Regions from separate parts of the Arhodomonas sp. KWT2 genome, predicted to be linked through region 1. Evidence: riboswitches for the same ligand, from Rfam matches in the RefSeq annotation. Region 1 holds a riboswitch; the other holds the start of a gene.
What was found. Region 1 has a riboswitch for cobalamin ahead of ACEZHJ_RS01930 (ribonucleoside-diphosphate reductase subunit alpha). Riboswitches for the same ligand answer to the same signal wherever they lie in the genome.

Region 1 (14,972 bases):
CCGACCTGATCCTGGTCGACGGCGATCCACTCAAGGACATTCGCATACTTCAGGACCACGACCGTCTGCTCGCGATCATGAAGGACGGGCAGTTCCACAAGGCCCCGTCCGCCCGCATGAGCCATCAGCAGGAGGTGGCGTAAGCGCAATGCGGGAGCGTCCCCGCCGTTGCCCCGGGTATCTCGACTGCTTGAAAGGATCGCGGCCGTGGGGTGCACGCTAATGCTGACTAGCCCGTCTGGGGCGACGAACCGGGGGACGTCCTGACGTACGCCACCACGACCGCGACGTGAGAAGTATACAGGGGATCCCTGTGCATGACAATGATTCTCATTGCCATGCACAGGGATGGGATCACTCCCAGCTCAGGGCCCCGCCCGTCTGGTACTCGGTCACCCGGGTTTCGAAGAAGTTCTTCTCCTTGCGCAGGTTTGCCTGCTCGTCGAGCCATGGCAGGGCGTTGCGCGCGCCGGGGAAGGGTTCATCCAGGCCGACCTTGCGCGCCCGGCGGTTGGCGACGAAGCGGAACTGCTCGTGATGCATGTCCGCGTCGTAGCCGAGGATCGGGTCGCCGAGGAGGTAATCGGCATAGGCCCGCTCGGCCTCGTCCGCCTCCTCCCACATGGCAGTGACCGCGGCCGGGTCCGGGCGCACGCCCTCCTCCTGCATGATCTGGCGCACCACGCGCATGCCGAAGGTGAAGTGCATGACCTCGTCGCGCATGATGTACTGAAGCTGCTCCGCGGTGCCCTTCATCAGCCCCCGGCGCTGCAGCGAGAAGATCGGGCTGAAGCCGTTGTAGAACCAGCTCCCCTCGAATACCGCGGCGAAGAAGAGATAGGACATCAGGAACTCCTGCAGGGCCTCGGGCTCGGTGAGGTCGATGTCCGGGCGCAGCACCGCGTCGAGGCGGCGGTTGGAGAGCGCGATCTTGCGGTGGATGGCCGGCACCACGCGGTAGCGGTTGTAGATCTCGCTCTGCTCCAGGCCGATGGTCTCGATGCAGTGCTGGTAGGCCCAGGTGTGCATGGACTCCTCGTAGACCTGCCGGGCCTGGTAGATCTGCAGCTCCGGGGCCGACATCTTCTCCATCACCGCCAGGCCGATGTTGCGCATCGCCAGGATGTCCGCGGTGGTGAGGTAGGCGAGCACGTTCTCGTAGACGTGGCGCTCGGTGTCCGTGAGCCGGTGGTGGTAATCGTGCACGTCCTGGGACATGTTGATGTCCACCGGCGTCCAGTGGTTCTTGTTGGCCTTGAGGAAGTACTCCCAGGCCCAGGGATAGCGGAACGGGGCCAGCTGATTGATGTCCGCCTGGCCGTTGATCACGCGCTTGTCCTCAACGCGCACGGGCTCGGCGGCATCCGCGGCCCTGGGTTCGCTCCGCGCCGTGTTCTCGTCGTTCCAGCTCAGCATGATGTCACTCCGTCTCCGGTAATCGTCCGCGCCCCGGGGGCGCGGCGCCGTGTTACTGGCAGGCCTCGCACTCGGGGTCGTCGATGGCGCAGACGTCGGCGCCCTCCTCCCCCGCCGCGGAGACCGGTGCGGCCGTGGACTCCACCGCCGTCGCCCCGCGGGAGCGCAGGTAGTAGGTGGTCTTCAGACCGGCGGTCCAGGCATGGCGGTAGAGCGCGTCCAGGCGCGGACCGGAGGGCTCGGCCATGTAGAGGTTCAGCGACTGGGACTGGTCCAGCCACTTCTGCCGCCGGCTGCCGGCGTCCACGAGCCGGTGGGGATCCACCTCGAAGGCGGTGGCATAGAGGCGTTTGAGCTCGTCCGGGACCCGGTCGATGGGGCCGACGGAGCCGTCGAAGTACTTGAGATCGTTGACCATGACCTCGTCCCACAGGCCGTGGGCCTTGAGATCGCACACCAGGTACGGGTTCACCACGGTGAACTCGCCGGAGAGGTTCGACTTCACGTACAGGTTCTGGAAGGTGGGCTCGATGCCCTGGGAGATGCCGGTGATGTTGGCGATGGTCGCCGTGGGCGCAATCGCCAGACAGTTGGAGTTGCGCATGCCCACCTGCTGCACCCGCTCGCGTAGCGCCACCCAGTCCAGGCGCTCGGTGGTGTCGACCTCCAGGTGTCCGTCCCGCGCCTCGGCGAGCAGGCGCTGGGAGTCGATGGGCAGCACGCCGCGGCTCCACAGCGAGCCCTCGAAGCTGGCGTAGCGGCCGCGCTCGGCGGCGAGGTCCGTGGACGCACGGATGGCGTAGTAGCTGATCGCCTCCATGGACTCGTCGGCGAAGGCCACGGCGGCCTCGGAGTCGTAGGGCAGGCGCAGCCGGTAGAGCGCGTCGTGGAAGCCCATGAGCCCGAGCCCCACCGGCCGGTGGCGCAGGTTGGCGCGGCGCGCGGCGGGCACCGAGTAGTAGTTGATGTCGATGACGTTGTCGAGCATGCGCATGGCGGTGGTGACCGTGCGCTGCAGCCGCTCGTGATCCAGGGCACCGTCATCGATGTGGGCGGCGAGGTTCACCGAGCCCAGGTTGCACACGGCGATCTCGTCGTCCGAGGTGTTGAGGGTGATCTCGGTGCAGAGATTGGAGCTGTGCACCACGCCGGTGTGCTGCTGCGGCGAGCGCAGGTTGCACGGATCCTTGAAGGTGATCCACGGGTGGCCGGTCTCGAACAGCATGGTGAGCATGCGCCGCCACAGCTGCACCGCCGATATCCGCCGGGCGGTACGCATCTCCCCGCGCTCCGCCGCGGCCTCGTAGTCGCGGTAGCGTGCCTCGAAGGCCTCGCCGGTGAGGTCGTGCAGGTCAGGGACCTCGTCCGGGGAGAACAGTGTCCACTGCCCCTCCTCGTGGACGCGCTTCATGAACAGGTCCGGCACCCAGCAGGCGGTGTTCATGTCGTGGGTACGGCGACGCTCGTCGCCGGTGTTCTTGCGCAGCTCGAGGAAGTCCTCGATGTCCCGGTGCCAGACCTCCAGGTACGCACACACCGCGCCCTTGCGCTTGCCGCCCTGGTTCACCGCGACGGCGGTGTCGTTGGCGACCTTGAGGAAGGGCACCACGCCCTGGGAGGTGCCGTTGGTGCCACGGATGTGCGCCCCCATCGCCCGCACCCGGGTCCAGTCGTTGCCGAGCCCGCCGGCGAACTTGGATAGCAGGGCGTTGTCGCGGATGCCGGAGTAGATCCGGTCGAGATCGTCGCCGATGGTGGTGAGATAGCAGCTCGAGAGCTGCGGGCGCAGGGTGCCGGCGTTGAACAGCGTCGGCGTCGAGCTCATGAAGTCGAACGAGCTCAGCAGGTCGTAGAACGTCTCCGCCTGCGCCTCGCGGTCGATCTCCTCCAGCGCGAGCCCCATCGCCACGCGCATGAAGAAGGCCTGGGGCAGCTCGAAGCGGGTCTCGCCCACGTGCTGGAGGTAGCGGTCGTAGAGGGTCTGCAGCCCGAGATACCCGAACTGCAGATCCCGCCCCGCCTCCAGCGCGCGGCCGAGCCGCTCCAGGTCGAACTCCAGCAGCCGCGGGTCGAGCAGCTGCTCGTCCACCCCGCGGCGGATGTAGGCGGGGAAGTACTCGGCGTAGCCCGCCGTCATCTCCGCCTGGGTGGCCTCGCGGCGCTCGGCGTGGACGAAACTCAGCGCCTCCCGGCGCAAGGCGTCCAGCAGCAGCCGCGCCGCCACCGCACTGTAGTCCGGCTCGCGCTCGATCAGCATCCGTGCCGCCATCACCAGCGCCTGCTCCAGCTCCGTCTCGGTGACGCCGTCGTAGAGGTTGCGCCGTGCCTCGGTGAGCACGCGCTCCGCGTCCACGTCGTCCAGGCCCTCGCAGGCCTCGCGGACCACGCGCTCCAGGCGCGCCTCGTCGAGGGGATGACGGGTGCCGTCCGCGACGGTGACGTGGAACGTGGCCGGGACCGGCGGCGCCTCCGGAGGCTCGGCGGCCGCCCGCTCCCGGGCACGCTCCTCGCGGTAGAGCACGTAGGCGCGGGCCACCCGGTGCTCGCCAGCGCGCATGAGCACCAGCTCCACCTGGTCCTGGATGTCCTCGATGTGGACGGTGGCCCCCTCCGGCCGGCGGGCCACGGCCGCGACCACCTCGTCGGTAAGCCGGGCGACGGTGTCGTGGATGCGCCGGGAATCCCGGGCGGCCTCGCCCTCGACGGCGAGGAAGGCGCGCGTCATGGCGACGCTGATGCGCTCCGGGTCGAAGTCGGCGACGGTGCCGTTGCGCTTGACCACGTCCAGATCGACGCGCGAGGCGTGCCCGGCGGCGGGATCGCCGGCAACGGCGGCGTTTGCGGAGACGGTTTGCATCGGTGACCTCCAGATCGTGTCGATTCCCGGGAGGCCCCTACGCGGCGAAGGTGTGCAAAGCAGCTGTCCGCCCGCCACCGGCGGCGGGCGCGGGGTGTCGCTCTGCACCGGGTACCTCGGTCGCGAAGGCAGCCAGCGGTGGGGCCGGATGGCCCTGTCCTGGGAGGTGTTCGGGCTTCGCGGAGGACCGCGTTACCGTTGCGCGTCAGCCCCGGATTCTCACCGGTGTTCCCCTCTCGACACCACAACATATGGTGTCTTTTCAGGACTGCCCCTCACGATATAGCCCCTACCGCATTCTTGCAAGCCGGTTGACAACGCGAGCGCGGACCCTCGCGGCGGTCGGCGCCACCTGATTGTATGAAATATATTCACGTTTTTCTTTAATATAATCAGTTTGATTCACCTGCACCCGGCGCGCATGCTCCCCGGACCGATGGACGACGACCACACAGGAGGATCGATGGTCACGACACATACCCTCGGCTTTCCCCGCTTCGGCCTGCACCGCGAGCTCAAGCGTGCGCTGGAGAGCTACTGGCGCGGCGATACCGGCCGGGACGCCCTCGCGGAGACGGGCAGGGAGCTCCGTCACCGCCACTGGCGGCAGCAGGCGGACGCCGGCCTGGACATGGTTCCGGTCGGCGACTTCTCCTGGTACGACGGCATGCTCGACCACTCGCTGATGTTCGGCGTCATCCCCGAGCGATTCCGCACCGGCGACGACGACCGCGACATCGACACCTACTTCCGCATGGCCCGCGGCCGCGCCCCCACCGGCACGGATACCCACGCCTGCGAGATGACCAAGTGGTTCGACACCAACTACCACTACATCGTCCCGGAACTCGCTGCCGGTCAGCGCTTCGAGCTGGACGCGAGCCGGCTGCTTGCGCAGGTCACCGAGGCCCAGACCGCCGGCTACACGCCGAAGCCGGTACTCATCGGCCCCGTCACCTACCTGGCGCTGTCCCGCAACGATGACCCGGAAAACGGCCGGCTGGCGCTGCTGGAGCCGCTGGTAGCGGTCTACCGTGAGCTGCTCTCGCGGCTGGCGGAGGCCGGTGTCGAGTGGGTACAGATCGACGAGCCCGTGCTGGTCACGGATCTCGACGCCGAGTGGCGCGAGGCGCTGAGCCGTGCCCATCGCGGGCTCGCGGACACCGGCGTGCGCCGGCTGGTGACCAGCTACTTCGGCGGCCTCGGGGACAACCTCGACACCGCCGTTGCCCTGTCGAAGGAAGGCCTTCACGTCGATCTGGTGCGCGGCAACGACGATCCGGGCGCGCTCATCGCCGCCCTGCCCGACGACCAGATCCTGTCCCTGGGCGTGATCGACGGGCGCAACGTGTGGCGCACGGACCTCGGCGCCGAGCTCGACGACCTGGAGACCGCCCATCGGCGCCTCGACGAGCGCCTGTGGCTCGCCCCGAGCTGCTCGCTGCTCCACGTGCCGGTGGACGTCACCGCCGAGGAACGGCTCGACGACGAGCTCCGCGGCTGGCTCGCCTTCGCCGTGCAGAAGGTCGAGGAGGTCACCACCCTAGGCGCCGCCCTCAGCCACGGCCGCGAGCACGTGCGCGAGGCCCTGGCGGCCAGCAGACAGGCGCGCGAGGCCCGGGAGCGCTCGACGCGCATCCACCGCAGCGACGTGCGCGAGCGCGCCGCCGGGATCGACGCGGCCATGAGCCGGCGTGCCCACGCCTACACCGAGCGCGCCCCGGCCCAGCACGCCCGCCTGGCACTGCCCCTGCTGCCGACCACGACCATTGGCTCGTTCCCCCAGACCGGGGGCATCCGCAAGGCCCGCCGGGACAACCGCGCCGGCCGGCTGGACGACGCCGCCTACGCCGAGCGCATGCGCGAGGAGATCGCCTACGCCGTGCAGCAGCAGGAGGACGTGGGCCTGGACATGCTCGTCCACGGCGAGGCCGAGCGGAACGACATGGTCGAGTACTTCGGCGAGCTGCTGGAGGGCTTCTGCTTCACCCAGCACGGCTGGGTGCAGAGCTTCGGCTCCCGCGGCGTGAAGCCGCCGGTGATCTTCGGCGACGTCAGCCGCCCCGGCCCCATGACCGTGGAGTGGTCGCGCTACGCCCAGTCGCTCACCGAGCGGCCCATGAAGGGCATGCTCACCGGCCCGGTGACCATCCTGCAGTGGTCGTTCGTGCGCGACGACCAGCCCCGCTCGCGCACCTGCGAGCAGATCGCGCTGGCCCTGCGCGACGAGGTCGTGGACCTGGAGTCCGCCGGTATCGCCGCCATCCAGGTGGACGAGCCCGCCTTCCGCGAGGGCCTGCCGCTGCGCCGCGCCGACTGGGCGGACTACCTGGACTGGGCGACCCGGGCCTTCCGCCTGGCCACCAGCGGGGTGCGTGACGAGACCCAGATCCACACCCACATGTGCTATTCGGAGTTCAACGACATCATCGAGGCCATCGCGGCGCTGGACGCCGACGTCATCACCATCGAGACGTCCCGCTCCGCGATGACGCTGCTCGATGCCTTCGTCTCCTTCGAGTACCCCAACGAGATCGGCCCGGGTGTCTACGACATCCACTCGCCGCGGACGCCGGAGGTGGCGGAGATGAAGCGCCTCCTCCAGCGGGCCGCGGAGCTGATCCCGGTGGCGCGGCTGTGGGTGAACCCGGACTGCGGGCTCAAGACCCGGAGCTGGGAGGAGGTCATCCCCGCCCTGCGCAACATGGTCCACGCAGCCAACGAGCTGCGCGCCGCCTACCCGGACAGCCACACCGGCTGACCGGGATCCGCCCCGGGGCTCACGCGGCCCCGGGGCCGCGGCGCCCGGCGAAAACCGCCATCGCGCACGCGGCGACCACCAGCGCCGTGCCGACAGCCAGGCGCGGCGTGGGCTCCAGCGAGCCCGCCAGCGTCATCACCGCCGCCGCAACCACCGGCACGAGGTACGGCACCATCGACACCAGCCGCGGGCTGCCATGGCGTACCACGTGCCCCCAGCCGACGAACGCCAGGCCATAGGGGCCGATACCCAGCAACGCCCCGGCCAGAAGGGCCTCCGGCGGTAACGGCCAGACCAGCCCGCCGGCGACGGCCTGCAGGGCGAGCGCGACCGCTGCGGCCGCGGCGAAAAAGGCCGGATACGCCGGCGTCACTGGCCGCGAATAGCGTTGCAGGAACAGCGAGTAGCCCACCCAGCACAGCCCGGAGAGCAGCCCCGCGCCGTAGCCGAACCACACGGTATCCCCGCCGCCGCCGGCCCCCTCGCGCAGCACCGCGACCCCGGCCAGGGCGAGACACAGGGCAAGGGCCGTGACCACCGACGGCCGCCGCCCGGCACAGAGCGCCGCGACCACACCGAAGACCAGCGGCCACGTGTAGGTCACCACCACCACCGCGTGGGGCGGCGCATGGGCGAGGGCCACGAAGTAGAAGGCGAGCGCGCCGATGAAACCGCCCACCACGGCGATCCAGGCGTACCACGGGTGCTCACGCGCGGCACCCCGGAACGAGCCGCCGACGCCGGGCAGCACACGGCCCGTGAGCGCCGCGCAGGCCATCGCCATGCCGGTGAGCTGCAGCGCCGGAACGGACGCCGCCATCGCCCGCAGCACCGGCAGCAGGCCCCAGAGCACCACCACCAGGGCGGAGGTGACGATCAGACCATAACGGTTCTCCAGAATGCGATTACCGTTCTGCCCGATCATGGCGTCCCTCCGTTTCCCGGCCTGCACCGTGTACGTCGGCGGGGATTCTCGGGCAGAATCATTCCATCTGACTAACGAATTCTCATTACCTATCCATCAATATCCGTGATGACACGATGAGACAGCGGACCCTGGACCTGCGCGCCCTGCAGACACTCGTCACCGTGGCGGATGCGGGCAGCTTCACCACGGCCGCCCGGCAGCTGAGCTATACCCAGTCGGCGGTGAGCATGCAGCTGCGGCGACTCGAGTCGGAGCTCGGGATCACCCTGCTGCAGCGCGGCCCGCGCACCGTGCAGCCCACCCGCCAGGGCCAGGAGGTGCTCGGCTACGCCCGGGAGATGCTGCGGCTCAACGGCGAGGTCTGGCGGCGGATCGAGGACCGGGAGGTGGCGGGTACCGTGCGCCTGGGCATACCGGCGGATTACGCACTCTACCTGCCGGCCACCCTCGCCTCCTTCGCCGAGCAGTACCCGCGCGTGGAGGTGGAGGTCCGCTCGGAGCTGAGCGAGACGCTGGTCGCCCGGGTACGCGCCGGCGAGATCGACGTGGCCGTGGTCACGCGCCAGCCGCACTCCCCCGGCGGCACCCTGCTGCGGCGGGAGCCGCTGGTCTGGGTGGGTGCCCCGGGCAGCACCGCCCACGCCCAGGACCCGCTGCCGCTGGCGCTCTACCCGGAAGGCACCTGTGAGTTCCGCGCCGCGGCCACCAGCCGCCTGGACGACGCCGGCCGGCCCTGGCGGGCCGCCTACGTGAGCCAGGCGTTCGCGGCGCTGCAGTCGCCGGTCAGCGTGGGCCTCGCCGTGGGCGTGGCCACGCCGAGCATGCTGGGCCCGGGGCTGACCGTGCTGGACCCGGCGGAGACCGGGCTGCCGGCGCTCCCCGGCGTGGAGATCGCCCTGCACCGCAGTACCGGACGGCCCAGCGTGGCGACCCGGCGGCTCACGGAGCTGATCGTCTCGCGCCTGCGCGACGGCAGCCGTGAGCCGGACCCGGTGGCGTAACGGCGGACGGCGTCAGTCGACCGCGACCCGCAGGCGCTCGCGTACCTTCGGCGGCGCCGCGGGGGCGAAGCTCGCCCGCTCCGCCATTCGCGCGAACCACGCCCGCAGGTTCGGGAAGGTGTCCGGAACGTCCATGCCATAGGCCTGCGCCAGGGCGAAACGCGCGGTGAGCGCGGCATCGGCGATGGAGTAGACGCCGGCGAAGAACGCCCGCTCGCCGAGGACCTCGGCGAGATACGGCAGGCACTGCCCGCGCCAGGCGGCGACCCCGGCGTCGATACGCGCCCGGTCCCAGTCCTGCGCCGGCCGGTCGCGCTTCTCGAAGATGACCTCGCGCACCGCCCGGCCGACACGGTTGTCCGAGAAATGGGCGATGCTGCGGGCCCGGGCGCGCTCCCAGGCGTCGTCCGGCATCAGCCCGGGGCCGGTCTCGGCGAGGTATTCCATGATGACGGCGGACTCGGTGAGCACCCGGTCGCCGTCCTCCACCAGGATCGGCACGGTACCGGTGGGCGAGAGCCGTTCGCGCTCCGCCTTCACCGCCGGGTCGTCATGGGGCCGGTGGCGGTAGGGCCGGTCCTGCTCCGCGAGCGCGATACGCACCTTGAAGCAGAACGGGCACTCGGGCTTGTCGAACAGCTCGACCCCGGGGCGGCCCTCGCCGGTCTGTCGACTCATAGCGCCCCCATCACGGTCTTGAGGTTGCCGTAGGCCGGGCGGACCCGTTCGGCCAGCACTGCCCGGACCGTGTCGAAATCCCCGTCCCGCGCCGGCGCAAGCATGGCGTCACGAGCGGCGCGGTAGGCGCTCAGGGCGTCGCTGAAGCGTTCCACGGGTGCGTCCGGGACGCGCTCCAGGTACCGGTGCCAGTTCCGGTCGATACGCCGGTCCACGTCGGCGACCCGGCCGATGGGCGCCTCGGCCTCGGCCACCGAGCGCGAGTTCATGATCAGGATGTTGCAGACCCGCATCTCCTCCACCGCCTCCAGCAGGGCCGTCCGGGGGTCCTTGTCCGGGTTCATGGACGCCGTGACCTCCTTTGCAGTCGCCACCTTCTCCACGACCGTGCGCAGCTGCTCGTTGCAGCGCAGTGCCGCGTCGTCGGCGGACTGTACCGCCGAATCCAGGGATTCCAGCTCGTCGGCCATGCGCGAGAACGTGCCCAGCTGGGTACGGCATTCCGCCTGCAGGGTCTCCGTCATGGCGTTGGCTTCGCGGGCGTGGCGCGTGATCTCCTCCAGCGACGCCGCCGCCCGGGTGGCGAGATCGACGCTCTCGCGCACCTGTGCCCCCGCACCGGCCAGTGCGCCGGCCACGGACTCGGTGCTGCCGGTGATCCGCTCGAGAATGGTCTCGATGTCCGCGGTGGCGAGGCGGGTACGCTCGGAGAGCTCGCGGACCGACTCCGCGACCACGGCGAAACCGCGCCCCTGCTCCCCGGCGCGGGCGGCCTCGATGGCGGCGTTGAGCGCCAGCAGGCTGGTCTGCTTGGCGATGCCCTGGATCGTGCGGGCGATACCGCCGATCTCCTCCGAGGAGCCCACCACGCCCTGGAACTCCTCGACCACGCCGTCCACTGTCCGGGCCACGCCCTCGATCGCGCCGGAGGCGTCATGCACATAGCGGTGTCCGGCCTCGGCGTTGGCATGGGTCTCGCCCACGCTGGCCGCCGACTGACCGGCCGCGGCCGCGGTACTCTCGGAGCTGCGGCCCAGCTCCTCCTTCAGCGCCACGATACGGCGGGCCGTCTCCACCTGCCGGTCGGCGCTGGTGATCACGCCCGTGAACTGGGAGACCAGGGTCGCGCTGGTCACGGTCAGGTCCAGTCCGGCAGCGTCCAGCTCATCGAGCCGGGCGTCCGGCCCCTCACCCTGATCGCGGACACCCGGGGACACCGGGACCGGCTGTCTGCGCACCAGCACCAGCGCCGCACCGACCAGCGCCACAACGAAGGCCGGGTAGGTCGCCGCCCCGCCGTAAACCGCCAGGCCCACCGCCGCCAGCATGGTGAGGGCCCCTGCCATGGGCATCGGTCGCAGCTCCAGGGACCGGCGGGCATTCATAACCGTGCCAGCCTGAGTTCCCGGAGGTGCTCCACGACGAAGTCGATGCGGTCCTGCCCCCAGAAGATCTCGTCGCCCACGGCGAAGGTCGGCACGCCGAAGGCACCCCGCTCGTCCGCCACGGCCCAGTTGGCGTCCAGGTGTTCCCGGCGGGCCGGGTCGTCCGCCGCCGCGATCAGCGCCTCCGGGTCGAGGCCGATCCGGTCCGCCACCGCCCGCAACACCGCCGGTTCGCCGATGTCCCGCCCCTCGGCCCACTCCGCGCGCATCGTCTCCACCGTGTAGGCGCGCAGCAGCCCCCGCTCCTCGGCGAGCAGGGAGCCCGCGGCGGCACGGGTGGGATCGGTGGACGTGGGCGGCGGATTCACGGGGATCCCCATCCGCCGGGCGAAGCGCCGGACGTCCTGACGGGCGATGGGCATCTTCCGCTTCGCCCGCTCCGGCGGCGAGCGGCCGTGCCATCCGCCCAGGGGCCGCCAGACGAGGCGGACGTGGAAGTCGTCGAGCAGATGGAACATCCGCTTGGAGGCGAGGTAGCAGTACGGGCTGCGGAAGTTGAAGAAGATCTCCAGGTCCACGGACTCCATCGCCGGCCTCCCGCTCAGCCGCCGCCGTCGCGGCGGCGTTCCTCGGCGGTCTCGCCGCCGATGCCCCAGTGATCCAGGGGCACCTCCTGGACCACCACCCGTACGCGCTCGGCGGGCACGTCGAGGCTCTCGGCGATGGCGTGGGTGACATTGCGGATCAGCGCCACGCGCTTCTCCTTCGGTCGGCCTTCGAGGATATGCAGGTGCGCAATCGGCATGTCGGCGGTCTCCCTTGCGTGCACGGCGCGGGCCGTCGCCGTGACGGCCCGCGCCCGGTCTCAGAACGGAATGGTGACGATCACCCGGGCGGTGGTGCCCTCGGGGCGGTGCTCGCTGTGGTACTCGTCGTAGAGCGCGGCATCGAAGCTCATGCCCAGCGAGCGCGAGCGGTAGGTCACCTGACCGCCGACGGCGTGGACCTCGTCCTTGGGCGTGGGTACGCCCGCCGGGGCGTCGTCCTCGGTGAGCTGCCAGCTGTCGTAGCCCACCAGCCCCACGGTCAGCGCCGGGCTGAAGCTGTGGCTGATGCCCCACTCGGCTACCCAGTTGTCGCCCGGCTCGATGTCGGTGCCCTCGATGTCCGAGGCCATGGTTTCGTAGCGGTTGAGCAGCGAGACCGCCCAGGTGCGGTCCGCGGTGAGGTACCAGGTGCCGCCCAGGGTGAACATCACGTTGGAGTAGCCCTGGCCCACGGAGGCCGCCGCGGCCACGGGGTTGTCGTCGTCGTAGTCGCTGAACGCGTCGGTCCAGTAGCCGGCGGTGAGGACCGTGTCGTAGCGCTCGCCGTGCCAGGCGAGGACCAGCGGGCTGAAGAAGACGTCGCCGAGGCCGCTGTCGCTTTCGCTGAGCCCCATGGCGTCGACGTCCTTGTCCAGGATCGGGGCGATGGCCTCCATGCCGTAGTCCGCGCCGAGGAATTTCTTGTCGGTGATCCAGATCGCGCGGGGCACCACCGCCCGGACGGTGGCGCTGTCGTCACCGCCGGGGACCTCGCCGTCGTTGTCGCTGACGGCGTCGACCTTGACGTTGTCGGAGTCGTAGTAGACCCCGTAGGTGCGCAGGTAGAAGCCCGGTGGGGGGACCGTGGCCGCGAGACTGCCCTCCACGCCGGGGACGTAGTGCTGGGTGGCGTCGGCCGCGGCCGTCAGCGGCAGCAGGCCGGCCAGCCCCACCACCGCCCCGCCCGCGAGGTATCGTGTTGCTCGATGCATCTCTCTCCTCCTCGTCATTCTCTCGTTTCTCTCGCTGGTATCTGCGGTGTGCCGGGCGGCCCGGCACACCGCGGGAATCACTCGAAACGCAGGCTCACGCTGCCGAGCCCCTGGGCCCGGAGCGTGACGCTGTCGCCGGCCTCCACGGCCACCGCCGCGGTGATGCCCCCGGAGAGGATCAGGCTGCCCGCGGGGATGACCTCGTTGCGGCTGGCGAGCATGTTCGCGAGCAGCGCGATGCTCGCGGCCGGGTGGTTGACCACCGCCGCACCGGCGCCGACGCCCACGACCTCGCCGTTCTTCTCCAGCACCACGCCCAGGGTGCGCAGGTCCAGTGCCTCCGCCGGGGCCGCCGCCGAGCCGGTGACGAACCGGGACGACGAGGCGTTGTCCGCGATGACGCTGGGCAGGTCGAAGCGGAAGTTCTCGTAGCGGCTGTCGATGATCTCCACCGCCGGCACCACGAAGTCGGTGGCGGCGAGGACCTGGCCGACGTGGCAGCCGGGCCCGCCCAGCGCCTCGCGGGTGACGAAGGCGATCTCCGCCTCCACCCGCGGGTGGATGAGCGAGCCGGTGTCGATGGCCGCACCCTCGGGCTGCTGGAAGTAGTCCGCGAGGAAGCCGTAGATCGGCTCCTCCACGCCCATCTGGCGCATCTTGGCGTGGGAGGTGAGGCCCATCTTCATGCCCACCATCCGGTCGCCGCGGGCGGCCTTGCGCCGCCGGGTCGCCCACTGCACGGCGTAGGCGTCCTCGAAATCCATGTCCGGGTAGTCGTCGGTGATCTTGGGCACCGCGCGGGCCTGGACCTCGGCGGCGTCCAGGTGCTCGGAGAGCGCCTCGATCTGCTCGCTGCTCAGCGTGCTCATGCCTCGCCCTCCATCACGGCGGTGCCGGCCCCGGCGGACTGCTCGCGGGCACGGGCCATGTCCAGGGCGACGTCGACGATCATGTCCTCCTGGCCGCCAACCATCCGCCGCCGGCCGAGCTCCACGAGGATATCCGCGGTCTTCAGCCCATAGCGCTCCGCGGCCGACTCGGCGTGGCGCAGGAAGCTCGAGTACACGCCCGCGTAGCCAAGCGCCAGGGTCTCGCGGTCGACGCGCACCGGGCGGTCCTGCAGCGGCCGGACGATGTCGTCGGCGGCATCCATGAGCGTGTAGAGATCGCACCCGTGCGCCCAGCCCATGCGGTCGGCGGCGGCGATGAAGACCTCCAGCGGCGCGTTGCCCGCGCCGGCGCCCATGCCGGTGAGGCTGGCGTCCACGCGGTTGACCCCCTCCTCCACCGCGGCGATGGAGTTGGCCACCCCCAGCGAGAGGTTGTGGTGGGCGTGGATGCCGAGCTCCGTGGCCGGATCGAGGACGTCACGCAGGGCACGGACCCGGGCGCGGATGTCGTCCATGGTCATCGCACCGGCGGAGTCGACGACGTAGACGCACGTCGCCCCGTAGCCCTCCATGAGCTTCGCCTGCTCGGCGAGCCGCGCCGGCTCGTTCATGTGGCTCATCATCAGGAAACCCACGGTGTCCATGCCGAGCTCGCGGGCGGACTCGATGTGCTGGCGCGAGACGTCCGCCTCGGTGCAGTGAGTGGCCACGCGCACGATCCGGGCGCCGGCATCGTAGGCGGCCCGCAGGTCGTGGACGGTGCCGATACCGGGCAGCAGCAGCGTCGCCACCCGGGCGTGATTCACCGTCTCGGCCACCGCCTCGATCCACTCCAGGTCAGTGTGGGCGCCGAAGCCGTAGTTGAACGACGAGCCCTGCAGGCCATCGCCGTGGGCGACCTCGATGGAGTCGACCTTCGCCCGGTCCAGCGCCGCAGCGATGCGCCGCGCGTTGTCCACGCTGTACTGGTGGCGGATCGCGTGGGAGCCGTCACGCAGGGTGACGTCGGAGATATAGAGTTTGTTGGCCATTGTCCTTCCTCCCTCAGGCGGTGGCGCCGGCGCGCTCGCCGGCGTGCGCGGCGAAGCGCTCGGCGGTGGCCAGCGCCGCGGACGTCATGATGTCGAGGTTGCCGGCGTAGGCGGGCAGGTAGTGCGCCGCCCCCTCCACCTCCAGGAACACGGCGGTCTTCAGGCCCGTCACCCGGCCGATACCGGGGACGTTGAGCGGGCGGCTCTCATCGAAGCGCTCGAACTGC
Region 2 (14,972 bases), on a different contig from region 1:
GCCGGTGGCCGTCGTTGAGCCGCCCCTCCAGCGCCGCCGCTGCGGCGGCGAAGGCATTGAGCGGATGACGCCGGGGCTCCGGCAGGAGCCGGTCCAGCGCCACCGCCAGGGCACAGGCCAGTGCCGCGGTCACTACAGCTCGACCCCTTTCTGGGCGCGGACGCCGGCCTTGAAGGCGTGCTTGACGGCCTTGTGCCAGCTCACCGTGTCGGCGGCCTCCACCAGGGTGTCCGGGGCGTTGCGGCCGGTGATCACCACGTGCTGCATCTCCGGGCGTGCGCTCAGGGCCTCGAGTACCGCCGGCAGCGGGACGTAGTCCTTGTCCAGGGCGATGTTGAGCTCGTCGAGCAGCACCAGGCCGTAGGCCGGGTCGGCGAGCATCGCGGCGGCACGCTCCCAGGCCGCGGTGGCGGCGGCGGTGTCCCGCTCCGGGTCCTGGGTCTCCCAGGTGAAGCCCTCGCCCATGACGTGGTAGTCCACGCCGTGGATCCCGCGGAAGAACGCCTCCTCGCCGGTGGCGTAGGCGCCCTTGATGAACTGCACGACGCCGACGCGCATGCCGTGGCCCAGGGCGCGGGCGACCATGCCGAAGCCGGCGCTGCTCTTACCCTTGCCCTTGCCGGTGTGCACGACGATCACGCCGCGGTCCTCGCTGGCCCGGGCGATGCGGGCGTCGACCAGGCGCTTGGTGCGTTCGGCCTCCGCGCGCCGTGTGTCGGTGGTCGTGGTGCTGTCTTCGCTCATTGGGATTCCCCCACCATGATGAGTTTGCCCGTCTCCGGGTCCCGGTAGACCTCGCCCACCGGCTGGAGTCCGCTGCCGCCGCCCTCGACGCCGGCCGGCGGCTCGGCGAGCTCGTGGCCGCGGTCGACCTCGCGGCCGCCCCGGAGGGCGTCGTGGACGTCCTCGCTGCGGGCGGCCAGTGCCACGAGCAGGCCGCAGACGAAGACCAGCATGATGTCGACGAGGTTGGCGAGCGGTCCCATGGGATCGCGCTCCTGGTCGTCGAAACGGCCGGTCAGGCGCCTACGCCGGCTCATGTCCCGCCTCCATGCGATCGAGGAGCTCCTCGTACCAGCGCCGGCGCAGCCGCGCGACGACGAAGCCGGCCAGGCCGGCGAGCAGCCCGACCACCGTGGTATCGAAGGCCACGGTGACCGCGGTGGCGAGCACGTCCAGCTCGCCGTTGCCGAGTGCGCTGAGCCCCGGGCCGAGGGGGATGAGCGTGCCCATGAGTCCGAGCATGGGGGCGCCGCGGGCGAGCAGGTCGGCGCGGTCGATGCGCCGCCGCGCCAGCCGTTCCGCGGCGTCCGCCGACCCCCGGGCGAGCCGGCGCAGGGCGAACGCGCGCTCGCCGGCGGCCACCCCCAGTTCCCAGACGGTGAGCGCGACGGTCACCGCCAGCAGCGCGAGCACGGGCTGCAGGAGCCAGCCGGTGACCCGGTGCAGCAGGTCGATGAAAACACTGTCGAACATCGTTCCTCCTTGGTGTGGGGCGCCCTCAGCGGGCGCGGCCCAGTCCGCCGCGGATCACCCCGCCCGCCAGCAGCACGCCGAGGCCGGCGAGCAGCCAGTACGGCGACCACGGCGGTGTCGGGGCGTCGTCGTCCCGCTCGCGGGCGTCGCGCTCCCCGGCGGACTTGCCGGACTCGCCGCGTTCGGCGTCGTCCGCGGGACGTTCGCCGGACCTCGCCGGGGATTCGCCCGCGGTCGTCGCCGGGGTGGACGGTGTCGCGGCGTTCTCCTTCGGCGCGTCGGAAGCGGCATCGTCACCGGCCGGGGTGATCTCGGCGACGGTGGTCACGGTCGGCCCCGACGGCTGCGGCTCGCCCCGGGCGGCGGCGATGCGTGCGCTGAACGGACCGCGCAGCGATTCGGGCAGGCGCGGCGTCACCCACTCCAGCATCGGGTGCTCCGGGGCGGTGTGGCCGCTGCCGGGCAGGCCGTTGGCGATCACCGAGCGGGCGAACTCGGTGGCGAGCTGCTCGACGGTGGCGTCGTCGGCGTCCCAGAAGCCCTTCTGGATGGCGACCAGCATGATCGCGAGCATGTTGGTGCGCACGTGCACGTTGTTGCCCTGGCGGAGGAATTCGTCGAGGCCGAGGTCGTTGGCGTCGTCGATGTAGACCCGCTTGACCGCCTCCCAGGCCCAGGAGCGCACGATCTGCGGGTTGGTCACCTGCCAGCCCCAGAGGTATTCCATGAACTCGCTGCCCATGGTGCGGGCGCCGGCGTAGCCGTGCTCCATCAGCCCGCGGATCCAGGCTGGATTGAGGTAGCGCCCGCGCAGCTCCTTGAGCAGTGCGGTCTCCAGCGGCTCGACGCTGGCGTCGCCGGGGTCGGCGAGGTGGACGACGCTGTTCGCCGGCGCCTCGCCGGTGAGGGTCTCCACGGCGAGGCTGAGCCCGCCGAGGTAGTCGAAGGCGTCGTTGTTGTCGAGCAGGCCGTAGAGGTTGCTCGCGCGGCCGAGATAGCTGCGCTCGACCCGGCTCAGGGCCCGGCGGAAGCCCTGCCGGGTGGCCTCCCCCTGGATGCCCGCGCCGTAGGCGTGGCCCAGGCGGCGCAGGTAGGTGTCGGCCAGGCCGCTGCGGTCCTGCCAGCTCCCCGAGCGCTCCACCAGACGGTTGATGCCGGCGCCGTAGCTGCCCGGGGCGTCGCCGTAGACGCGGCGCACCGAGCGCTCGCCGGCTTCCGTCGCGGTGAGCCCCTGCGACAGCGCCGCGCGGGTGTCTTCGACCCAGTGGGCGGCGACGCGGTTGCGTGCCAGCGGCTCGTCGCCGGGCCGGCCCAGCTCGTCCACCGGCCCCAGGGCCGTGTCCAGCGCCACGGTCAGGGCCGGATGGCGTTCGCGGATGGTCTGCGCCGAGCCCTGCAGGGCGAGGCGGGTGCCCCGGTCCAACCAGACCAGCAGCTCGCCGTAGAGGTCGCGGAACAGCCCGGAGGTGGTGAACACCACGTCGCGGCGCTCGCGGCCGTCGGCCAGCGGGACGCGCTCGAGCCCCTCGACGATGCCGCGGGCGTTCCACACCGGCCTGACCCCGAGCATGTCCAGGCCGAAGGCGACCATCGCGCCTTCGTCACGGACCGTGTCCGAGGCCCACAGGACCACCGCCTCGCTGCCGTCGCCGCCCTTGCCGAGGGCCTCGGCGGCCATCTCCGAGCCCAGCGACCAGCCGACCCGGGTGGGCAGGAGGTTGCCGTTCAGGCCGTGGAAATTGCGCCCGGTGGGCAGGACGTCGGGGCTGCGGATGGGGTCGTTGCCCGGTCCCGGCGGTACGAAGTGTCCGTCGAGGGCGGCGAGCAGGGCCTCGCGCTCGTGCCGCGGGGAGGCGGTGAGCTCCGCGCGGGTGTCCGGGCTGGCGTCGTCGCCCATGGACTCGAGCATCATCGACACCGCGTCGTTGTCCCACTCGCGGCCGAAGATGTGCAGCCCCTCCGGCATGAACGATTCCTGCAGCGTGGTGAGGTAGTGGCCTACCTCGTGAACGAGGAGCGCCGGGTCCAGGGTGTCCAGATCGAAGGTTTCCGTGCCCCGCTCGGCGGCGATCTGCGCGGCGAGCTCGCCGCCGAGGTCGAGCTCGTCCAGCCGGGTGCGGATGCGCCGCACGGAGCGCTCCCGGGCGGGACTGCCCGGCTCGGCGGACTCGAAGGACTCCACCAGCTGGCGCAGCCCGAGCAGCTCGTCGTAGAGCGGTGTGGTCCGCAGCGGCGGGGTCAGGTGATCGACCATCACGGCGAGGCCGCGGCGCTTGGCCTGCAGGCCCTCGCCCACGCCGTCGACGATGTAGGGGTAGACCCCGGGGATATCCCCCGCGATCAGCGACGGGTAGTCGCTGGTGGTCAGCCCCGTGCGCGGGCCGGGCAGGAACTCGTAGGTGCTGTGCCGGCCCAGGTGGACCAGGGCGTCGGCACCGAAGTCCGTGCGCAGCCAGTGGTAGAAGGCGAGGTACTGGTGCGGCGGCGGGAAGGCCAGGTTGGCGTGCAGCAGCTCCTGGCGCACGCCCCAGCCCCGCGGCGGCTGCGGGCCGACGAACACGTTGCCGAAGGTCAGCCCCGGGAGGAGCAGCCGGTCGTCGTGGGTCATCACCCAGCCCGGTGCCTCGCCCCAGCCGTCCAGGCCCGGCACGCCGGTATCGCGCAGGGCCTGCGCGAGTCGCTCGGCGCGGTCCCACTCGCCGCTGTCCAGGGCCTCGCCCGCCGCCGTCTCGAGCTGCCCCAGCAGGTCCATGGCGCGGGGGGCGGCGGGGTGTTTCGCCTCCTCCAGCAGGTGGCGGATGTCGCCGGCGGTGCGCGTGAGCAGGGTCTGCGCGGTCTCCGGCCGGTCCAGCGTCAGGGCCCGGCGCAGTCGCGGAACCAGGGCGGCGACCGGGCCGCCGGAGACGGCCCGGCGCACGGTCGCCGGCAGGGTGTCGAACCAGCGCCGGTAGGTGGCGGCGTCCATGGTGTTCACCCGATCGGCCATCCCGGCGAGGGCGTCGGACTGTTCGGGGAGGTTCACGCCCCGTTCCTGAAGCCGTTCGACCATGGCCTCGGCGTCCCCGGGGATGTCGCCGACGCGGTAGCCGGCGGCCTTGAGCCGGCGGAGGATGGTGACCAGGGAGGCGGGGACGTCGAGGTTGTCCGCGCCGATGTTGTGCCGCCCCGGCGGGTGGTTGTAGTAGATGATGGCGATGCGCTTGTCGGCGTTGGCCTTGCGCTGCAGCGTGATCCAGTTGCCGGCACGGCGGGCGATGGCATTCACCTGTGCGGGCAGCGGGTGGGTCACGGTGAGCTCGATGCCGGTGAGCGGATCGATCCGGGGCGGCTCGGCGGCGGCGAGCACCATGGGCTGGCTCACGCCCTGGAACTCGGGCATGGACAGCCGATAGTGGACGCTGTCGACGGGCAGGCCGTCCGGGGAGAGCCGCCATTCGCCCTCGGTGCGTTTGCTCAGGCGGATGCCCTGGAGCACCGGCACGTCCAGCGACTCCAGCGCCCGGGTGGCGGCCTCGCGGCCGTCGCCGCCGCCGATCACGAACCCCTGGAGGCTGATGATCGCGCCCAGCGGGGCGTCGCCGAGGCGCTGCTCCAGGGTCTCCAGCGCGGTGACGCTGGCCCGCCCCCAGCGTGCGAGCAGCACCAGGCACTGGGGGCCCTGCTCGCGCACTGCCTCGCACAGGGCGTCCAGCAGGGCGCGCTGGCCGGCGCTGTCGCCGGTGTCGTGGTCCAGTACGGCGACCACGGGACGCCCCGCCTCCAGGCCGAGGGCGTCCGCCGGGACGACCTCGCCGTCGTGGTAGTAACGCAGCGGCGCCCGGGGCTGCGGCTCGGGTACGCGCACGTCCGCACCTGCCTCCCGGGCCAGGTAGGCGAGCAGGCCGGCGGCATTGGCCGCACCGCGGCCGCTCCAGTAGGCGTGGGCGGCGAGCCAGCCGGCCTGGGCCGGGTGCTCGGCGGCGAGCCGCCGGCGCATGGCGGCGGGGTCCTCGTCCGCGCCGGGATTGGCCGTGAGCGCGTCCAGGGTGGCGTCCTCGAGCCCCGCCAGCGGCTGCCTGCCGCCGAGCCGCGTGAGCCGGTTGATGGCGCGGTCGCTGCTCACGCCGATCACGGCACGGGGGCCGCGGTCCCGCTGCACCAGCCGGCGCAGGCGTGGCACCACCGCGTCGCCGAACACGGCGGCGAGCAGCACCGCGTCGGCGCGCTGCCACAGCGCGGCGAGCTCGGCGTCAGAGAGTCCGGCGATCTGCCCGGTGGTGCGCAGCACGATCTCATGGCCGGTATGGTCGGCGGCATAGCGCTCGGCGCCGGCGGCCAGCCGGGGGGCAGAGCGCTCGGAGACGATCCCCAGCAGGACCGGGCCGTCGCCGTCATCCGCGGCCGGCGAGGGGCCCGGGACTAGCCCCAGGAGGAGGAGCGCCGTGGCGGCGAGCCGCCGCCACGGGAGACCGGTGATGGACATGGCCGCGGCTTAGCTGCCCGGCTGCCAGGTCACCGATACCAGCGCCGCCCGGCCGGGCATGTTGTAGGTGTCGGCGGTCTGGTAGTCCTCGTCGAAGAGGTTGGTCACCCGGCCGCGCAGGGTCCAGGCCTCGTCGATCCGCCAGGCGGCGGTGAGGTCCACGACGGTGTAGGCGTCCAGCTCCGTGGTGTTGGCGGTGCTGTCGTAGCGCTCGCCGCCGTAGTGGATGCTGGTGCCGAGGGTCGCCCGCCCGAAGGTGCGGCGCACGCTCAGGGTGGACTTGAACGACGGCCGGCGGCCGAGCTCGTTGCCGGTGTCCTCGTCCTCGGTGTGCATCCAGGTGGCGGTCAGGCGGGTGTCGAAGCCGGCCACGCTGCCACGCACCGTGCCCTCGACGCCGCGGATCAGGGCCTCGTCGACGTTGACGTAGGTCGAGCTGTCTTCGGACAGGGCGATCAGGTCGTCGATATGGGTCTGGAAGGCCGCCACGTCCCAGCGCCAGTCGTGGCCGCCCTTGAGCCCGAGCTCCCAGCTCTGCGACTTCTCCGGGTCGAGGTCCGGGTTGCCCTGGTACATGCCGAAGTAGCCCGGGTAATAGAGGTCGTTGAAGCTCGGCGCCTTGAAGGCGGTGCCCCAGGAGACATAGGTGCGCATGCTCTGCGTCAGGCGGTAGCCCGCGGCGACGCTGCCGGTGGTCTCGCCGCCGTAGACCTCGTTGTCGTCGTAGCGCACGGCGCCCTGAAGGTCGAAGGGCCCGGCGAACCACTGCTGCTGGAGGAAGGCCGCGAGGTTGTCCCGGCTGGTGCGGTCGTAGTCGGTGGTGCTGTCGACCTGGTCGTCGTAGTAATCGACGCCGACGGTGGTGATCAGGTCCTCCGAGAGGAAGAGATCGTTCTGCCAGGTGACGCTGTCCCGGGTGGTGGTGTAGCGGTCGTCGGTCTCCGGGCGCAGGTCGTAGTCGTCCAGCGCGCGGCCCACGGACAGCTGCGAGCGCCACATCGGGGAGAGGCGCCAGTCGGCGGTGGCATTGACCGACTGCTGCACGGTCTCGTCGGTGCCCGCGTCGTACTCGTTGTCGCCCTCGGTGCGCATCACCTGGCCACGGAGGCTCAGGGCATCGGTGACGTCGTAGTGGCCGTTGGCGCTCAGCGAACGGCTGTCGTAGCCGTCGCGGTCCGGCTCGTGGCTGAACGCCCGCTCGTCGGTGGCGTCGAAGCCCTGCGTGGACTCGCCGGAGAGGTTGATACCGAAGCCGCCGCGGCCGATCTCCCGGGCGACGCCGACACCGGCCTCCCAGGTGTGCTGGCTGCCGGCGGCGACCCGGGCGTGGGTGGAATCGCGGTCGGTGAAGATCTGGATGACGCCACCGATGGCGTCCGCGCCGTAGAGGCTCGCCCGGGGGCCACGCACCACCTCGATACGCCGGATCTGGCTTACCGGGATCTGCTCCAGCGGGGTGCTGCCCTGGGTCGCCGAGCCCATGCGCACGCCGTTGATCAGGACCAGGGTATGGTCGCTCTCGGTGCCGCGCAGATAGACGCTGGCGGACTTGCCGCGCCCGCCGTTGCGGCTGATGGATACGCCGGCCAGATCGCGCAGCAGCTCGACGGCGTCGGCGGGCTGGCGCCCCTCGATGTCCTCACGCGTGATCACGTCCACGGCGGCGAGGGCGTCGTCCGCCGTGATCGGGGTCCGGGTCGCAGTGACCTGGACCGGGGCGGTGACCTCGGCGCCCTGGACGGTGGTGGCGAACGTGGCACCGACGGCGGCGGCCACGACGAGGCTGGTTCGGGTTCTCATTGTCTTCCCCCCTGATGCGCACACCCGCGCATGTTCGTGATGAGCGGCGCGGGAGGGCGGCGGGGAGACGACGCATTAGAGGGCCGGCAACCCGGACACCGCCCCCCGCGGCGTCGACGGATGCGCTACAGGCCGGTCTCCGGGCTCGCGAGTCCGACCTGGGGGTCGCGGGTCGAGCCTTCCCACGTCGCAGCGACGCAGTGGCGGAATTCGACCCGTGGCGCGCCGTGACGGCGCCCCGACTCGCTTACCGTTGCGGGGGCAGCGCCGGCCTTGCCGTCGACTGACGGCGCACCGGCTTCCCGTTTAACCCGTGGCGTGATCACGGGAACCTGAAGCGATTGGAAGGCAGGAACGTACCGGCAAACGGCAGGGGGGTCAACGTCGGGTTGAGCCCTGCGGGGGCGCTCTCGGGGGCGTTCGAACCCGGCAAAACCGGTGTACAGGGACGATGTGTCAGGGGTTTACGCGCTTTTTTGATTACTGTATACAGTATTCCGAATGCATAAGGACGGTGATGCCGATGGCTGATGTCCCCTCCCCGTGCATCGGGGTCTGCGCCCTGGACGAGACCGGTGCGCAGTGCCGCGGCTGCGGCCGCACGCTCGATGAGATCGCGGCCTGGCCGGAGCTGGACGACGCCGGCCGGCGGCGGGTGCTCGAGCGGCTGCGCCGCCGGCGCGGGGACACGACTGGGCAGGAGGCAGGAACGATGGAGGACTCGCGCTGATGCAACGGATCGACACCCCCAAACCGCTGCCGGAGCTGGTCTACGACGCGGTCCTCAATGCGATCTGCGAGGGGACGCTGCCGCCGGGCGAGCGGGTGACCCAGGAAGGGGTCGCGGCGCGTCTCGACGTCTCGCGTCTGCCGGTGGGCCAGGCGCTCAAGCGGCTGGAGGCGGAGGGCTTTCTCTGCCCGGCCGGACGGCGTGGCTTGCGCGTCGCGCCGCTGACCTCGGAGCTGGTCCGCGAGCTCTACGGCCTGCGCGCCGGGATCGATCTGATCGCGGCGGGGGAGGCGGCACGCCGCTGCGACGCCCGCTTCCGCCGCGAGGGTCAGCGGGTCCTGGACGACGGCCGCTCGGCGCTCGCCGCCCATGACGTGCCGCTGCTGATCTCGGCGGACGAGGAGTTCCACTGGCTGATCTACGAGACAGCCGGTAACGCCCGGATCCTGGAGGTGATGGCCACCCAGTGGCACCACACCCGCCGGGTGATGCACCAGGTCATCGATGACGTGGCCAACCAGGGTCCCATCTGGGACCAGCACGAACGTATCTATCGGGCCATCGCCGACGGCGATGCGGCGTCAGCGGAGCGGCTGGCCCGCGCGCATGCCGACGAGGCCTCGGGCTGGCTGCAGGAGGCCGCCGAGCGGCAGTCGGCCTAAATCGTGAGAACACAACGAGGAGGAGAGGAAATGGCTCAAAGCGAACCGGTCATCCGGGTACTCCTGGCCAAGGTCGGCCTCGACGGCCACGACCGCGGTGTGAAGATCGTCGCCCGGACCCTGCGGGATGCGGGTATGGACGTCGTCTACACCGGCCTGCACCGCACCCCCGAGGAGGTCGTGGATGCCGCCCTGCAGGAGGACGTGGACATCCTCGGCATCAGCCTGCTCTCGGGCGTGCACATGACCGTCTTTCCGCGGGTGCTGGAACTGCTCCGCGAGAAGGGCGGCGAGGACATCATCGTTGCCGGCGGCGGGGTGATCCCCGACGAGGACGTCACCGAGCTCGAGCGCATCGGTGTCTCGAAGGTCCTGCTCCAGGACACCCCGCCCCAGGAGATCGTCGACGCCTTCCGCTCGCTGGTCGCCGAGCGCGGTCCGCGCTGACGGCAGCCGGCCTGCGGCGCGATACGACATAACGACAGAGCTGGAGGAGGAGATCATGGAGCAGTGGCAGTTCCCGCCGCGCTACGACGGGACCTACTTCCCCGCGCCGGACCAGCGCTACTGGTTCCCGGAGCGCGAGACCATGGACCCGGAGCGCCGTGACGAGGCCATCGTCGGGCGACTCCGCGAGGTCATGCACTACGCCTGGGAGCACGCGCCGTTCTACCGGCGGAAGTGGTCCGAGGCCGGGATCCACCCCGACGACATCCGCAGCCTCGCCGACTTCGAGCGGGTGCCGGTGGTCACCAAGGACGAGCTGCGCGCCTCCCAGGGCGCCAATCCGCCCTTCGGCGACTACCTGTGCGTGCCGGACTCCGAGGTGCACCACATCCACGGGACCTCGGGGACGTCCGGGCGGCCCACGGTGTTCGGCATCTCCCGCTCGGACTGGGACACCATCGCCAACAATCATGCACGGATCATGTGGGGCATGGGCCTGCGCCCGGGGGACACGGTGTTCGTCGCCGCCATCCTGAGCCTGTACATGGGCTCCTGGGGGGCGCTCATCGGCGCCGAGCGGCTCGGCTGCAAGGCCTTCCCGTTCGGTGCCGGCGCGCCGGGGATGACCTCCCGCGCGGTGACCTGGCTGCGCATGATGCAGCCCGCCGGCTTCTACAGCACGCCCTCGTACGCCCAGCGCCTCGCCGAGGTCGCCCGCGAAGAGGGCGTGGACCCGCGGGAGTTCGGCATCCGCGTGATGTTCTTCTCCGGCGAACCCGGCGGCTCCATCCCGGGGATCCGCGACAGTATCGCCGAGACCTTCGGCGCGCGGGTGGTTGACTGCGGCACGATGGCCGAGGTCACCCCGTGGATGCACGGTGCCGGCAGCGCCGACACCGACGGCATGCTGCTGTGGCAGGACATCGTCTACACCGAGGTCTGTGATCCCGAGAGTTTCCGCCGCGTGCCCTACGGCAGCCAGGGGACGCCGGTCTACACCACCCTGGAGCGCACCTCCCAGCCCATGATCCGGCTGTTCTCCGGCGATCTCACCCACTGGGTGATGGAGGACAACCCCTGCGGCCGGACCTATCCGCGCCTGCCCCAGGGCATCTACGGGCGCATCGACGACATGTTCCAGATCCGTGGCGAGAACGTGTACCCCAGCGAGATCGCCGCCGTGCTCACGGAGCTGGCTGGCTACGGCGGCGAGCACCGCATCGTCGTCTCCCGCGAGGGCGTGATGGACGAGCTCGCCGTGCAGGTGGAGGCGGACACGGCCACGGAGTCGGCGGGGGCGCCGGCGATGGAGCGCTTCAGCGAGACCGCGGCCGCCGCCCTGAACCGGGTGCTCGGCCTGCGCGTGGCCATTGAGGTGGTCTCCCCCGGCACCTTCGAGCGCACCGACTTCAAGGCCAAGCGCGTGATCGACGACCGCGATCTCTACCGCACGCTCAACCGGCGCGCCGGGAGCGGCACCGATGGCTGAGCGCATCGCCTCCGAGGCGCTCGCCGAGCGCGTGTGCGACGGTGATCTCCGGGCCATGGCGCGGCTGATCACCCGCACCGAGGGCGGCGAGCGCGAGTGCCGGGACGCCCTGGCGGCGCTGTATCGGCGCACCGGCCGCGCCCACGTGGTCGGCATCACCGGCGTGCCCGGGGCGGGCAAGTCGTCGCTGGTCAGCGAGCTGGCGCGCACGGTGCGCGGCAGTGGCCGGCGGGTCGCGGTGATCGCCATCGATCCGTCCAGCCCGTTCTCGGGCGGCGCGATCCTCGGCGATCGCATCCGCATGTCGGAGCTGGTGAGCGACCCGGGGGTGTTCATCCGCAGCATGGCCACCCGCGGGAGCCTCGGCGGGCTCGCCCGTCCGGCCCTGGACGCGGTGGACGTGCTCGACGCCGGCGGCTTCGACGTCGTGCTCATCGAGACCGTGGGTGTGGGCCAGGACGAGGTGGACGTGGTGCGCGCCGCGCACACCACCGTCGTGGTCAATGCCCCCGGGCTGGGTGACGACATCCAGGCCATCAAGGCGGGGATCCTGGAGATCGCCGACGTGCACGTGGTCAGCAAGGCCGACCGGCCGGACGCCAACCGCACCGTCCGCGAGCTCAAGTCCATGCTGATGATGAGCATGCCCGAGGGGCCGGACGCCTGGCACGTGCCGGTCATCCCCACGAGCACGGAGGAGGGGAGCGGCTTCGACGAGCTGCTCGCCGCCCTGGACCGCCACCGGGAACACCTTAACCGCACCGGCGAGATCGATACCCGGCGCCGCCGCATCGCGAGCACCCGGGTCGTCAAGATCGCCGAGGAGATCGTGCGCGACAGCTTCCTCCGGGCCCACCCGGAGCGCATCGACGCCATGCTCGAGCGCGTCGTCGAGCGTGAGCTGGACCCGCACGGGGCCGCCCTGGAACTGCTGGACACGGTCAAGGAGAGGATTCGTTATGACGAGTGAGCTGTACAACGATGCCGCGGTGTCGCGCATCGACGCCGAGCGCCGCGACTGGGAAGACAACGAGGTCGCGGGCTTCATCCGCCGCATGCCCGAGAGCCGGAGCGAGTACCGCACCGGGGCCGGGCTGCCGGTCAACCGCGTCTACACGCCGGTGGACATCGCCGACACGGACTACGCCGACATCGGCCTGCCCGGGCGCTACCCGTTCACCCGCGGGCCCTACCCGACGATGTACCGCGGCCGGCACTGGACCATGCGGCAGATCGCCGGCTTCGGCACCGCCGCGGAGACCAACGAGCGCTTCAAGTACCTGCTCTCGGTGGGGCAGACGGGGCTGTCGGTGGACTTCGACATGCCCACCCTCATGGGCTACGACTCCGACCACGGCATGAGCCACGGCGAGGTCGGCCGCGAGGGCGTGGCGATCGACACCCTCTCGGACATGGAGACGCTGTTCGAGGGCATCGACCTGACCAAGATCTCGGTGTCGATGACCATCAACCCCTCGGCCTGGATCCTGTACGCGATGTACATCGCCCTGGCCCAGAAGCGCGGCTACGACCTCAACGACCTCTCGGGCACGATCCAGAACGATATCCTCAAGGAGTACATCGCCCAGAAGGAGTGGATCTACCCGGTGCGGCCGTCGGTGCGCCTGGTGCGCGACTGCATCCAGTATGGCGCCGAGCACATGCGCCGCTACAACCCGGTGAACATCTCCGGCTACCACATCTCCGAGGCCGGGGCGACCGCCGTGCAGGAGGTCGCCTACACCATGGCGACGACCATCCAGTACGTCGAGGAGGCGATCAAGGCGGGCGTGAGCGTGGACAACTTCGCGCCCAGGCTGTCGTTCTTCTTCGTCAGCCAGGCGGACTTCTTCGAGGAGATCGCCAAGTTCCGTGCCGCCCGCCGGGTGTACGCCAAGATCATGGCCGAGCGCTTCGGGGCGCAGAAGCCCGAGTCCTGCCGCCTGCGCTTCCACGCCCAGACCGCCGCGGCGACCCTGACCAAGCCGCAGTACCAGGTCAACATCGTGCGCACCGCCTTCCAGGCGCTCTCCGCGGTGCTCGGCGGGGCCCAGTCGCTGCACACCAACGGCATGGACGAGGCCTTCGCCATCCCCACCGAGGAGGCCATGCGCATCGCCCTGCGTACCCAGCAGGTCATCGCCTACGAGACCGGCGTGGACCAGGTCATCGACCCCATTGGCGGCTCCTACTACGTGGAGTCCCTCACCGACGAGATGGAGCGCCAGATCAACAGCATACTGGCCAAGGTCGACGAGATGGGCGGCACCCTCAAGGCCATCGAGGACGGCTGGTTCCAGAAAGGGATCGCCGACTCCGCCTACGACTTCGCCATCCGCAAGGCGAGCGGCGAGCGGCCGGTGATCGGGGTCAACTGCTTCGTCGAGGAGGAGGAGAAGGTCGACATCGAGACCCATCCCCACGACCCGGAGACGGAGCGCCGCCAGATCGAGCGGCTCGAGCGGGTGCGCCAGGAGCGCGACGAGGCCGAGGTGCAGCGGCTCATCGAGGAGCTGCGGGAGACCGCCGAGGACGAGTCGCGCAACATCATGCCGGTGACCATCGAGCTGGTGAAGGCGGGCGCGTCCATGGGTGATATCGTCGAGACCCTGCGCGAGATCTGGGGCACCTACCGCGAGACCCCGGTGATCTGACGCGCCCAGCGACGCAAACGGGACAGCAAGGCCGGGCCGCGGGCCCGGCCGGAGAGAGGCGTGCACCATGGTCCGTCTGACCAAGATCTACACACGAACCGGCGACGCCGGTGACACCGCCCTCGTCGACGGCAGCCGCGTGCCCAAGGACGCGCCCCGGGTGGCGGCCTACGGCACCATCGACGAGCTCAACGCCACCATCGGCCTCGCGCGTGTCGGTGCCGCGGGACGGCTGGAGACCGAGCTGGAGCGCATCCAGAACGACCTCTTCGACCTCGGCGCCGACCTGGCCACGCCCATGGAGGCGGCGCTCAAGCACGAGCCCCTGCGCCTCGACCCCGCGCAGGTGGCGTGGCTCGAGGGCTGCATCGACGCCTACAACGCCGAGCTGGAGTCGCTGCGCTCGTTCATCCTGCCGGGGGGCGTCGCCCGCGCCGCCCACCTGCACATGGCCCGCACCGTCGCCCGCCGCGCCGAGCGCAAGCTGGTCACCCTGCAGCGCGAGAGCCGCATCAACGAGGCGGCGCTGGGCTACGTCAACCGCCTTTCCGACTACCTCTTCGTCGCCGCGCGCCACGTCAACGCCAGCGAGGGCGACGGCGACCTCCTGTGGGTGCCGGGCCGCTACCGCGAGGGCTGACGCGGCGGGGGCCCGCGTAAGTCGCGCACGGCTGCGGGCCGTGTGCGACATTCCCGCGAGACCACCTGGATGTCGCACGCCTTGCGGTGCACGACCGGCGCGTGTGCGGCGCTGGATTCACACGACAGGCCGACCCGGGTCATTTCCCGTGGGAACGCGCGGTCGGCTTCGGTTCGGGTAGGTCGGTTGCTCCTGGCAACCGACAGCCGCGGTCGTGTCGCACGACGGCAATGCTGGTCCACATGAACGGCCGCTGATCCCGTCCCTCGGGCCGGTGGCTACCGTAACCGCCATTCTTTCCCCGGCGATCGAATGCGCCGTCGGATTCAGGCCGGCAGGAAGGCCCGCCGCTCGCCGTCGTCGATGATGCGGATCGGGTGGCCGTAGTTCGGGTAGGTCGGTTGCTCCTGGCAACCGACAGCCGCGGTCGTGTCGTACGCCGGCAATGCTGGTCCACACGAACGGCCGCTGATCCCGTCCCTCGGGCCGCTGGCTACCGTAACCGCCGTTTTTCCCCGGCGATCGAATGCGCCGTTGGATTCAGGCGGGGAGGAAGGCGCGCCGCTCGCCGTCGTCGACGATGCGGATCGGGTGGCCGTAGAGGCGTTCCAG

Region 2: it holds a riboswitch for cobalamin, as region 1 does, so the genes downstream of both, ACEZHJ_RS01010 (TonB-dependent receptor domain-containing protein) here and ACEZHJ_RS01930 (ribonucleoside-diphosphate reductase subunit alpha) in region 1, are expected to answer to the same signal.

The regions. Positions count from the first base shown of each region.
Region 1 is NZ_JBHFPQ010000024.1:39,514-54,485, reverse strand. It holds gene ACEZHJ_RS01940 (amidohydrolase family protein) at 1-143, shown strand, start outside; gene ACEZHJ_RS01935 (ribonucleotide-diphosphate reductase subunit beta) at 355-1,416, opposite strand; gene ACEZHJ_RS01930 (ribonucleoside-diphosphate reductase subunit alpha) at 1,469-4,273, opposite strand; cobalamin riboswitch at 4,417-4,555, opposite strand; gene metE (5-methyltetrahydropteroyltriglutamate--homocysteine S-methyltransferase) at 4,737-7,034, shown strand; gene ACEZHJ_RS01920 (DMT family transporter) at 7,054-7,959, opposite strand; gene ACEZHJ_RS01915 (LysR substrate-binding domain-containing protein) at 8,076-8,963, shown strand; gene ACEZHJ_RS01910 (glutathione S-transferase family protein) at 8,976-9,641, opposite strand; gene ACEZHJ_RS01905 (methyl-accepting chemotaxis protein) at 9,638-10,993, opposite strand; gene ACEZHJ_RS01900 (2-hydroxychromene-2-carboxylate isomerase) at 11,023-11,613, opposite strand; gene ACEZHJ_RS01895 (4-oxalocrotonate tautomerase) at 11,628-11,855, opposite strand; gene ACEZHJ_RS01890 (transporter) at 11,892-12,824, opposite strand; gene dmpH (2-oxo-3-hexenedioate decarboxylase) at 12,902-13,693, opposite strand; gene dmpG (4-hydroxy-2-oxovalerate aldolase) at 13,690-14,745, opposite strand; gene ACEZHJ_RS01875 (acetaldehyde dehydrogenase (acetylating)) at 14,759-14,972, opposite strand, start outside.
Region 2 is NZ_JBHFPQ010000020.1:4,623-19,594, forward strand. It holds gene ACEZHJ_RS00985 (CobD/CbiB family cobalamin biosynthesis protein) at 1-133, opposite strand, end outside; gene cobO (cob(I)yrinic acid a,c-diamide adenosyltransferase) at 133-744, opposite strand; gene ACEZHJ_RS00995 (DUF2149 domain-containing protein) at 741-1,040, opposite strand; gene ACEZHJ_RS01000 (MotA/TolQ/ExbB proton channel family protein) at 1,027-1,476, opposite strand; gene ACEZHJ_RS01005 (cobaltochelatase subunit CobN) at 1,502-5,938, opposite strand; gene ACEZHJ_RS01010 (TonB-dependent receptor domain-containing protein) at 5,948-7,738, opposite strand; cobalamin riboswitch at 7,851-8,089, opposite strand; gene ACEZHJ_RS01015 (DUF1289 domain-containing protein) at 8,262-8,468, shown strand; gene ACEZHJ_RS01020 (GntR family transcriptional regulator) at 8,468-9,130, shown strand; gene ACEZHJ_RS01025 (cobalamin B12-binding domain-containing protein) at 9,161-9,577, shown strand; gene ACEZHJ_RS01030 (phenylacetate--CoA ligase family protein) at 9,633-11,066, shown strand; gene meaB (methylmalonyl Co-A mutase-associated GTPase MeaB) at 11,059-12,036, shown strand; gene ACEZHJ_RS01040 (methylmalonyl-CoA mutase family protein) at 12,026-13,720, shown strand; gene ACEZHJ_RS01045 (cob(I)yrinic acid a,c-diamide adenosyltransferase) at 13,788-14,360, shown strand; gene ACEZHJ_RS01050 (ABC transporter ATP-binding protein) at 14,901-14,972, opposite strand, start outside.